2 regions of the Streptomyces sp. NPDC101490 genome follow, and region 2 is predicted to be linked to the other one. Evidence: predicted binding sites of a transcription regulator. Region 2 holds the regulator's gene; the other holds the start of a gene.
What was found. Region 2 encodes HspR, which represses chaperone genes until heat shock. Its sites were predicted from a motif close to TTGAGNNNNNNNNNCTCAA; they were not measured.

Region 1 (3,403 bases), on a different contig from region 2:
GCCGGGGTGCCGGGGCCGGTCGCCGTGTCCGGCAGGGCGGGGCCGCCGCTGGTCACCGAGGGCGGACCGCCGGGTGCGGGTACGTCCCCGGGCCCGCAGCCGCTCGCTCCGAAGGCCAGGACTCCGGCCAGCAGCAGGGTCCCGCGTCGTCTTCCCCGTACGCCTCGCACCATGGTCCGAGGATGCCCGCCCCGGGTGCCGGGCGCAGCCGTACCGGAGGGTTGCCACCCGTACGGGCACCCGACGACCGGTCCGGAGCCGGTCCGGAGCCGGTTTCGAAACCCGTTCGAGGCTGCTCCGGAGCCGGTCCGGTGGGGCGGGGGGTGGGGTCTCAGTCGGCGTCGCGCACGATCCCGGTCAGGGGTGCTCGGTGGCGCCAGCCGAGGGAGTCGTAGAGGGCGAGGCCGTCGACCGTCGCGGCGAGGACCCCCGTACCGGCGCCCGCCTGGGCGGCCGCCGCCTCCAGGGTGAGCATGACGTTGGAGCCGAGGCCCCGTCGCCGGTGCGCCGGATCGGTCTCGATCTGGTCGGCGACGGCGGTCGGCCCGGTCGGCGCGATCCGGCCCTGCGCGGCGAGGGTGCCGTCGGGCGCGAGGACACGGACCCTGATGACGCCGTCCCGGACCTCGGTGGTCCTGGCGTACCCCTCGGGAGGTGCGGGCCGGGCGCCGGGGTCGAGGGGCTTGACCATCATGAAACCGGGGTCGTCCGGGACGGTCCACCCCTCACCGATCCACCCGGCCGCCTCCTCCGGCTCCGCCATGATCTTGAGCCAGCTGTACGGGGTGGTCAGCCGGGCGCAGAGCGAGCCGACGACGGCCGCGTCGGGGGCGGGCAGCACATGCCGTACGACGTGCCGGGGCAGGCCCACGTCGATCCGGTGGCCCCAGGGCTCGGCGACGGCGGCGGGGGTGCCCCGGGAGACGGTCCAGCCCGCGACCCAGGCAGATGTAATGGCTGCGATATCCATGGAGGGATTACAGCCGCAGGTGGCGCCCGCTGTCGGCGTCCGGTGGAATTCTTGGTCGCATCGTGACCATGGGCGGCGCCGGGGATGCGGGGACCGGACGGCGGTGTGGTGACGTCAGGGGAGAGCCGGACCGCCGTCTCCGCGCCTCCGGAAGCGGTGCGCCGGGCGGCGGGCGCAACCGGAAGCGGCGTCCCGACCGCCCCCGCACGGGCGGGGCGGAAAGGGAACGGAGCAGAGCCCCGGGCTCACCGTCGACGCCGCCCCCGCGCGGGCGGGGCGGAACTGATCGCTCAGAGCGAACGGGCGGTTGGGAACATTCCCCGGCTCACATGCATTGAGTGCACATAGCTCAACTTGACTGCCGAAGGGGAGATCATGGCTTCTGAGTCCAAGCCGTCCGTGGCGCTCACTCTGCCGGTGCTGCCGCTCGACGACGAGGTCGTGCTGCCCGGAATGGTGGTACCGCTCGACCTGTCCGACGCCGATGTGCGCGCCGCCGTCGAGGCAGCCCAGGCCGCCGCGCGGCCCGGCGCGGGCAAGCCCAGAGTGCTGCTCGTGCCCCGCGTCGACGGGACCTACGCGGGGACCGGTGTCCTCGGCACCGTCGAGCAGGTCGGACGGCTGTCCGACGGCGATCCCGGCGCCCTGATCCGGGGCATCGGCCGCGTCCGCATCGGCGCGGGCACCACCGGCCCCGGCGCCGCGCTCTGGGTCGAGGGCAGCACCGTCGAGGAGACCCTGCCCGAACCGCTCCCCGGCCAGGTCACCGACCTGATCAAGGAGTACAAGGCGCTGGCCACCAGCTGGCTCAAGAAGCGCGGTGCCTGGCAGGTCGTGGACCGCGTCCAGCAGATCGAGGGCGTCGGCGCCCTCGCCGACAACTCCGGGTACTCGCCCTTCCTCAGCGTCGAGCAGAAGGTCGCCCTCCTGGAGACCGCCGACCCGGTCGCCCGGCTGAAGCTCGCCACGGCCCAGCTCCGCGAGCACCTCGCCGAGCAGGACGTCGCCGAGACCATCGCCAAGGACGTCCAGGAGGGCGTGGACAAGCAGCAGCGCGAGTTCCTGCTCCGCCGCCAGCTCGATGCCGTACGCAAGGAACTCCGGGACCTCAACGGCGAGGCCGAGGGCGACGAGTCCGACGACTACCGCGCCCGCGTGGAGGCCGCCGACCTGCCCGAGAAGGTCCGGGAGGCCGCCCTCAAGGAGGTCGAGAAGCTGGAGCGGTCCAGCGACCAGTCCCCCGAGGGCTCCTGGATCCGCACCTGGCTGGACACCGTCCTCGAACTGCCGTGGAACGAGCGGACCGAGGACCGCTACGACATCCGGGGCGCCCGTGCCGTCCTGGACGCCGAGCACGCGGGTCTGGACGACGTGAAGGAGCGCATCACCGAGTACCTGGCCGTCCGCAAGCGCCGCTCCGAGCGGGGTCTCGGCGTCGTCGGCGGGCGGCGCGGCGGGGCCGTCCTCGCCCTCGTCGGCCCGCCCGGCGTCGGCAAGACCTCCCTCGGCGAGTCCGTCGCCCACGCGATGGGCCGCGAGTTCGTCCGCGTGGCCCTCGGCGGCGTACGGGACGAGGCCGAGATCCGGGGCCACCGGCGCACCTACGTGGGCGCGCTGCCCGGCCGCATCGTCCGGGCGATCAAGGAGGCCGGGTCCATGAACCCGGTGGTCCTGCTCGACGAGATCGACAAGGTCGGCTCCGACTTCCGGGGCGACCCGGCGGCGGCCCTCCTCGAAGTCCTCGACCCGGCGCAGAACCACACCTTCCGCGACCACTACCTGGAGGTCGAGCTCGACCTCTCCGACGTCGTCTTCCTGGCGACGGCCAACGTCCTCGACGCCATCCCCGAGGCCCTCCTCGACCGGATGGAACTGGTCAGGCTCGACGGCTACACGGAGGACGAGAAGGTCGTCATCGCCCGTGACCACCTGCTGCCCCGGCAGCTGGAGCGCGCGGGTCTGGCGCCCGGCGAGGTCGTCCTGGAGGAGACGAGCCTGCGGAGGCTGGCGGGCGAGTACACCCGCGAGGCCGGGGTCCGCACCCTGGAGCGGGCGATCTCCCGGCTGCTCCGCAAGATCGCGGCCCAGCACGAACTGGGCGACCGCGAGCTGCCGTTCACGGTCGGCCCGGACGATCTGAGGGACCTCATCGGGCGACCGCACCACGTGCCCGAGTCGGCGCAGGACCCGGCGGAGCGCAGGACCGCCGTGCCGGGCGTGGCCACCGGGCTCGCGGTGACCGGCGCGGGCGGTGACGTCCTCTTCGTGGAGGCGTCCCTCGCCGATCCGGAGACCGGAGCCGCCGGACTGACCCTCACGGGCCAGCTGGGCGACGTGATGAAGGAGTCGGCGCGGATCGCGCTCTCCTTCCTCCGCTCGCACGGCGCGGAGCTGGAGCTGCCCGTCACCGGTCTGAAGGACCGGGGCGTGCAC
Region 2 (3,403 bases):
CTCTACCAGCACACGGCCCGCCACCATCCGGCCACCCTCGCCTACGTCGAGCGGGTCGCCCCCTACGGGCTCGAACTGCGCACCCTGGAAGAGATCGTCGACCGGCTGATCATCGTCGACCGCAAGGTCGCCTTCGTGCCCGCGCGCAGCGACCGCCAGGTCGCCCTCGAACTGCGCCACGAGGGCCTCGTCCAGTACCTCGTCGGCGTCTTCGACCAGTTCTGGCTGCACGGGGTCCCCTGGGAGGAAGTGATCCCCTACAGCCCCTCCGTGGACGGCATCGGCGGGGTCCAGCGCTCCATCGCCAAACTCCTCGTCGAGGGCCACGTCGACGAGGCCATCGCCCGCCGCCTCGGCATGAACGTGCGCACCTGCCGCGCCCACATCGCCAAACTCGCCGCCACCCTCGGCAGCGGCAGCCGGGCCCAGCTCGGCTACCTCATCGCCCAGTCGGGCATCCTCGACCAGGACGCCTGACGGCCCGGCCCGGCCCCCGGGCCGGCCCCCGGGCCGGTCACCCCGCCGCTCCAGCCCCGCCCAGCCCAGCCCAGCCCCGAACGGGAACACCGCACACCGTGTACGCACAGACCGACCTCGACGGACCCGCCGGAACCCTGCGGGTCTCCGGTCACGAACTGCCCACCGTGGAGCTCGTACGGGCCCCCGGGACCCGCCCCGACGCCCACACCCCCATCGGCACCCGCAGGGGCGCGCTGCTCGCGCTCACCGTCGACGGGGAACCGGTCGTCCTCAGGCCCGCGCGCGGACGGCTCCTGCGGTACTCCTACCGGGTGGACGCGCACACCGACGGCGTCCACTACCGGCTGGTGCCCTGCGGGAAGGACACCAGCAGGCTGCTCCGGGACGGACGGCGGCTGGGCACCCTGATCCGCGCGGGCGACGGCCGGATCATCGACCGCTGGGAGAGCGCCCCCACGCCCCGCGACCGCGCCCTCGGTACGGCCCTGGCCACCGCGTTCGGCACCGGCGCGTCCCCCTGGTGGAAGACGATCGGCAGCATCGTGGTCGAACTCATCCCGTAGGGAAGGGGGACGCATCCCGTAGGGGCGGGGCCAGTCCCTGGGTACGGGCCCCGGAAACGGCGCGAGGCCCCTCCCCCGAAAGGGAAGGGGCCTCGCACGACCCGTCTGTCACTCGCCCCGCTTGGGACGCCAGACCACCAGCGCGCTCGTCTGCTGCACGTCCTGGTACGGGACCAGGTCGCGCCGGTACGAGGCGTGCACCTGGGCCTCCCGCTGCCGCATCGCCGCCGCGGCCCCGTCGACGGCCGCCGACAGCTCCGCGATCCGGCTCTGCAACGCGGCGACCTGGTGCTCCAGTTCGATGATCCGCTTGATCCCGGCCAGGTTGATGCCCTCGTCCTGCGACAGCTGCTGCACCTGACGGAGCAGCTCGATGTCACGGGCCGAGTAGCGCCTGCCCCGGCCGGCCGTACGGTCCGGGGACACCAGACCGAGCCGGTCGTACTGACGCAGGGTCTGCGGATGCAGACCGGAGAGCTGGGCCGCCACCGAGATGACGTACACCGGCGACTCGTCGGTCAGTTCGTACGGATTGCGTCGGCGTCCGTCCACCGGGTCACGCTCCCTTCGCGGCCTGGAACAGCTCTACCCGGGGGTCCTCCGAGGCGGTCGCCTCGCGGTAGGTCTCCAGGGCCTCACGTGCCTTGTCGTCCAGTTCCTTCGGCACCGCGACCTCGACCGTCACGAGGAGGTCGCCCCGGGTGCCGTCCTTGCGGACCGCGCCCTTGCCCCGGGCGCGCATGGTCCGGCCGTTCGGGGTGCCCGGGGGCAGCTTGAGGGTGACCGGGGGCCCGCCGAGCGTCGGCACCTTGACCTCGCCGCCGAGCGCCGCCTCCGCGAAGGAGACCGGCACGGTCACGGTGAGGTTGTCGTCCTTGCGGCCGAAGACCGGGTGGGCGTCGACGTGCACGACGACGTACAGGTCGCCGTTCTGCCCGCCGCGCTCGCCCGGCGCTCCCTTGCCGCGCAGCCGGATCTTCTGGTTGTCGCTCACACCCGCCGGGATGCGGACCTGCATGGTCCGCGAGGACTTGGCGCGCCCGCTGCCCTTGCAGATCTCACACGGGTTCTCCGCGATCAGACCGCGGCCCTTGCAGTCCACGCACGGGTCGGTCAGCGAGAAACCGCCGCCGCTGCCGCGCGAGACCTGCCCGGTGCCGACACAGGTCGGGCAGACCCGGGGGGTGCCGTTCTTGTCGCCGGTGCCGGAGCACGCGGCGCACGGCTGCTGGCTGGACATCCGCAGCGGCACGGTGGCGCCCTCGATGGCCTCGGTGAAGCTGAGCGTCACCTCGGACTCGATGTCCTGGCCCCGCCGGGGCTGGGTGCGGGGACCCGCCCCGCCGCCCCGGTTGAACAGCCCGCCGAAGACGTCCCCGATCCCGCCACCGCCGCCGCCGAAGCCGCCGGCCCCGCCCTGGGCGCCCCCGAAGAGGTCGCCCAGGTCGAAGTTGAACGAGCCGCCGCCCCCGGGGCCGCCGGCCCGCAGGCCGCCGTTCCCGAAGAGGGCGCGGGCCTCGTCGTACTCCTTGCGCTTCTTGGGGTCGCCGATGACGTCGTTCGCCTCGGAGATCTCCTTGAAGCGCTCCTCGGCCCTGGCGTCGCCCTTGTTGGCGTCCGGGTGGTTCTCGCGGGCGAGCTTCCGGTACGCCTTCTTGATCTCGGCCTCGGTGGCGTCCTTGGGGACGCCGAGGACCTTGTAGTAGTCCTTCTCGACGAAGTCCTTCGTGCTCATCGACGTCCCTCCTTCCGGACTGCTCCGGTGTTCGTCCCTGCTCCGGTGGTCACCGGGGTCCCGGTGACCACCTCACCGAAGAGCGGTGCGTCACCCCTCGTCGGGGGCACCGCTCTCCTCGTCGGCGGACGGCTTCGCGTCGTCCTTGGCCGGTGCCGCGCCCGGCTGGGGCTCGGCGACGGCCACGCGGGCGGGCCGGATGGTCCGCTCGCCGATCCGGTACCCCGGCTGCAGGATCGCCACGCACGTCGTCTCCGTGACGTCCGGCGCGTACGAGTGCATCAGGGCCTCGTGGATCGTCGGGTCGAAGGGCTCGCCCTCCTTGCCGAACTGCTGCAGACCCATCTTGGCGACGACGGTCTCCATCGATTCGGCCACCGACTTGAACCCGCCCACGAGCTCGCCGTGGTCCCGGGCCCGGCCGACGTCGTCGAGCACCGGAAGGAGCTCGGCCAGGAGGTTCGCGACGGCGATCTCCTTGACCGTGATCCGGTCCCGCTCCACGCGGCGGCGGTAGTTCTGGTACTCGGCCTGGAGCCGCTGGAGGTCCGCGGTGCGCTCGTCGAGCGCGGTACGGGTCTGGTCCAGCTGCGCCAGCAGGGCTACATCCGTAGCGTCCCCGGCC

Region 1: lon (endopeptidase La) is a predicted target of HspR. The motif match lies at 1,305-1,323, and genes of this name have one in related genera.

What each region holds. Positions count from the first base shown of each region.
Region 1 is NZ_JBIWNI010000032.1:11,677-15,079, reverse strand. It holds gene ACIRQY_RS33125 (hypothetical protein) at 1-173, opposite strand, end outside; gene ACIRQY_RS33120 (GNAT family N-acetyltransferase) at 332-970, opposite strand; gene lon (endopeptidase La) at 1,346-3,403, shown strand, end outside.
Region 2 is NZ_JBIWNI010000006.1:55,045-58,447, reverse strand. It holds gene ACIRQY_RS15135 (helix-turn-helix transcriptional regulator) at 1-477, shown strand, start outside; gene ACIRQY_RS15130 (hypothetical protein) at 576-1,043, shown strand; gene ACIRQY_RS15125 (heat shock protein transcriptional repressor HspR) at 1,152-1,595, opposite strand; gene dnaJ (molecular chaperone DnaJ) at 1,600-2,778, opposite strand; gene grpE (nucleotide exchange factor GrpE) at 2,869-3,403, opposite strand, start outside.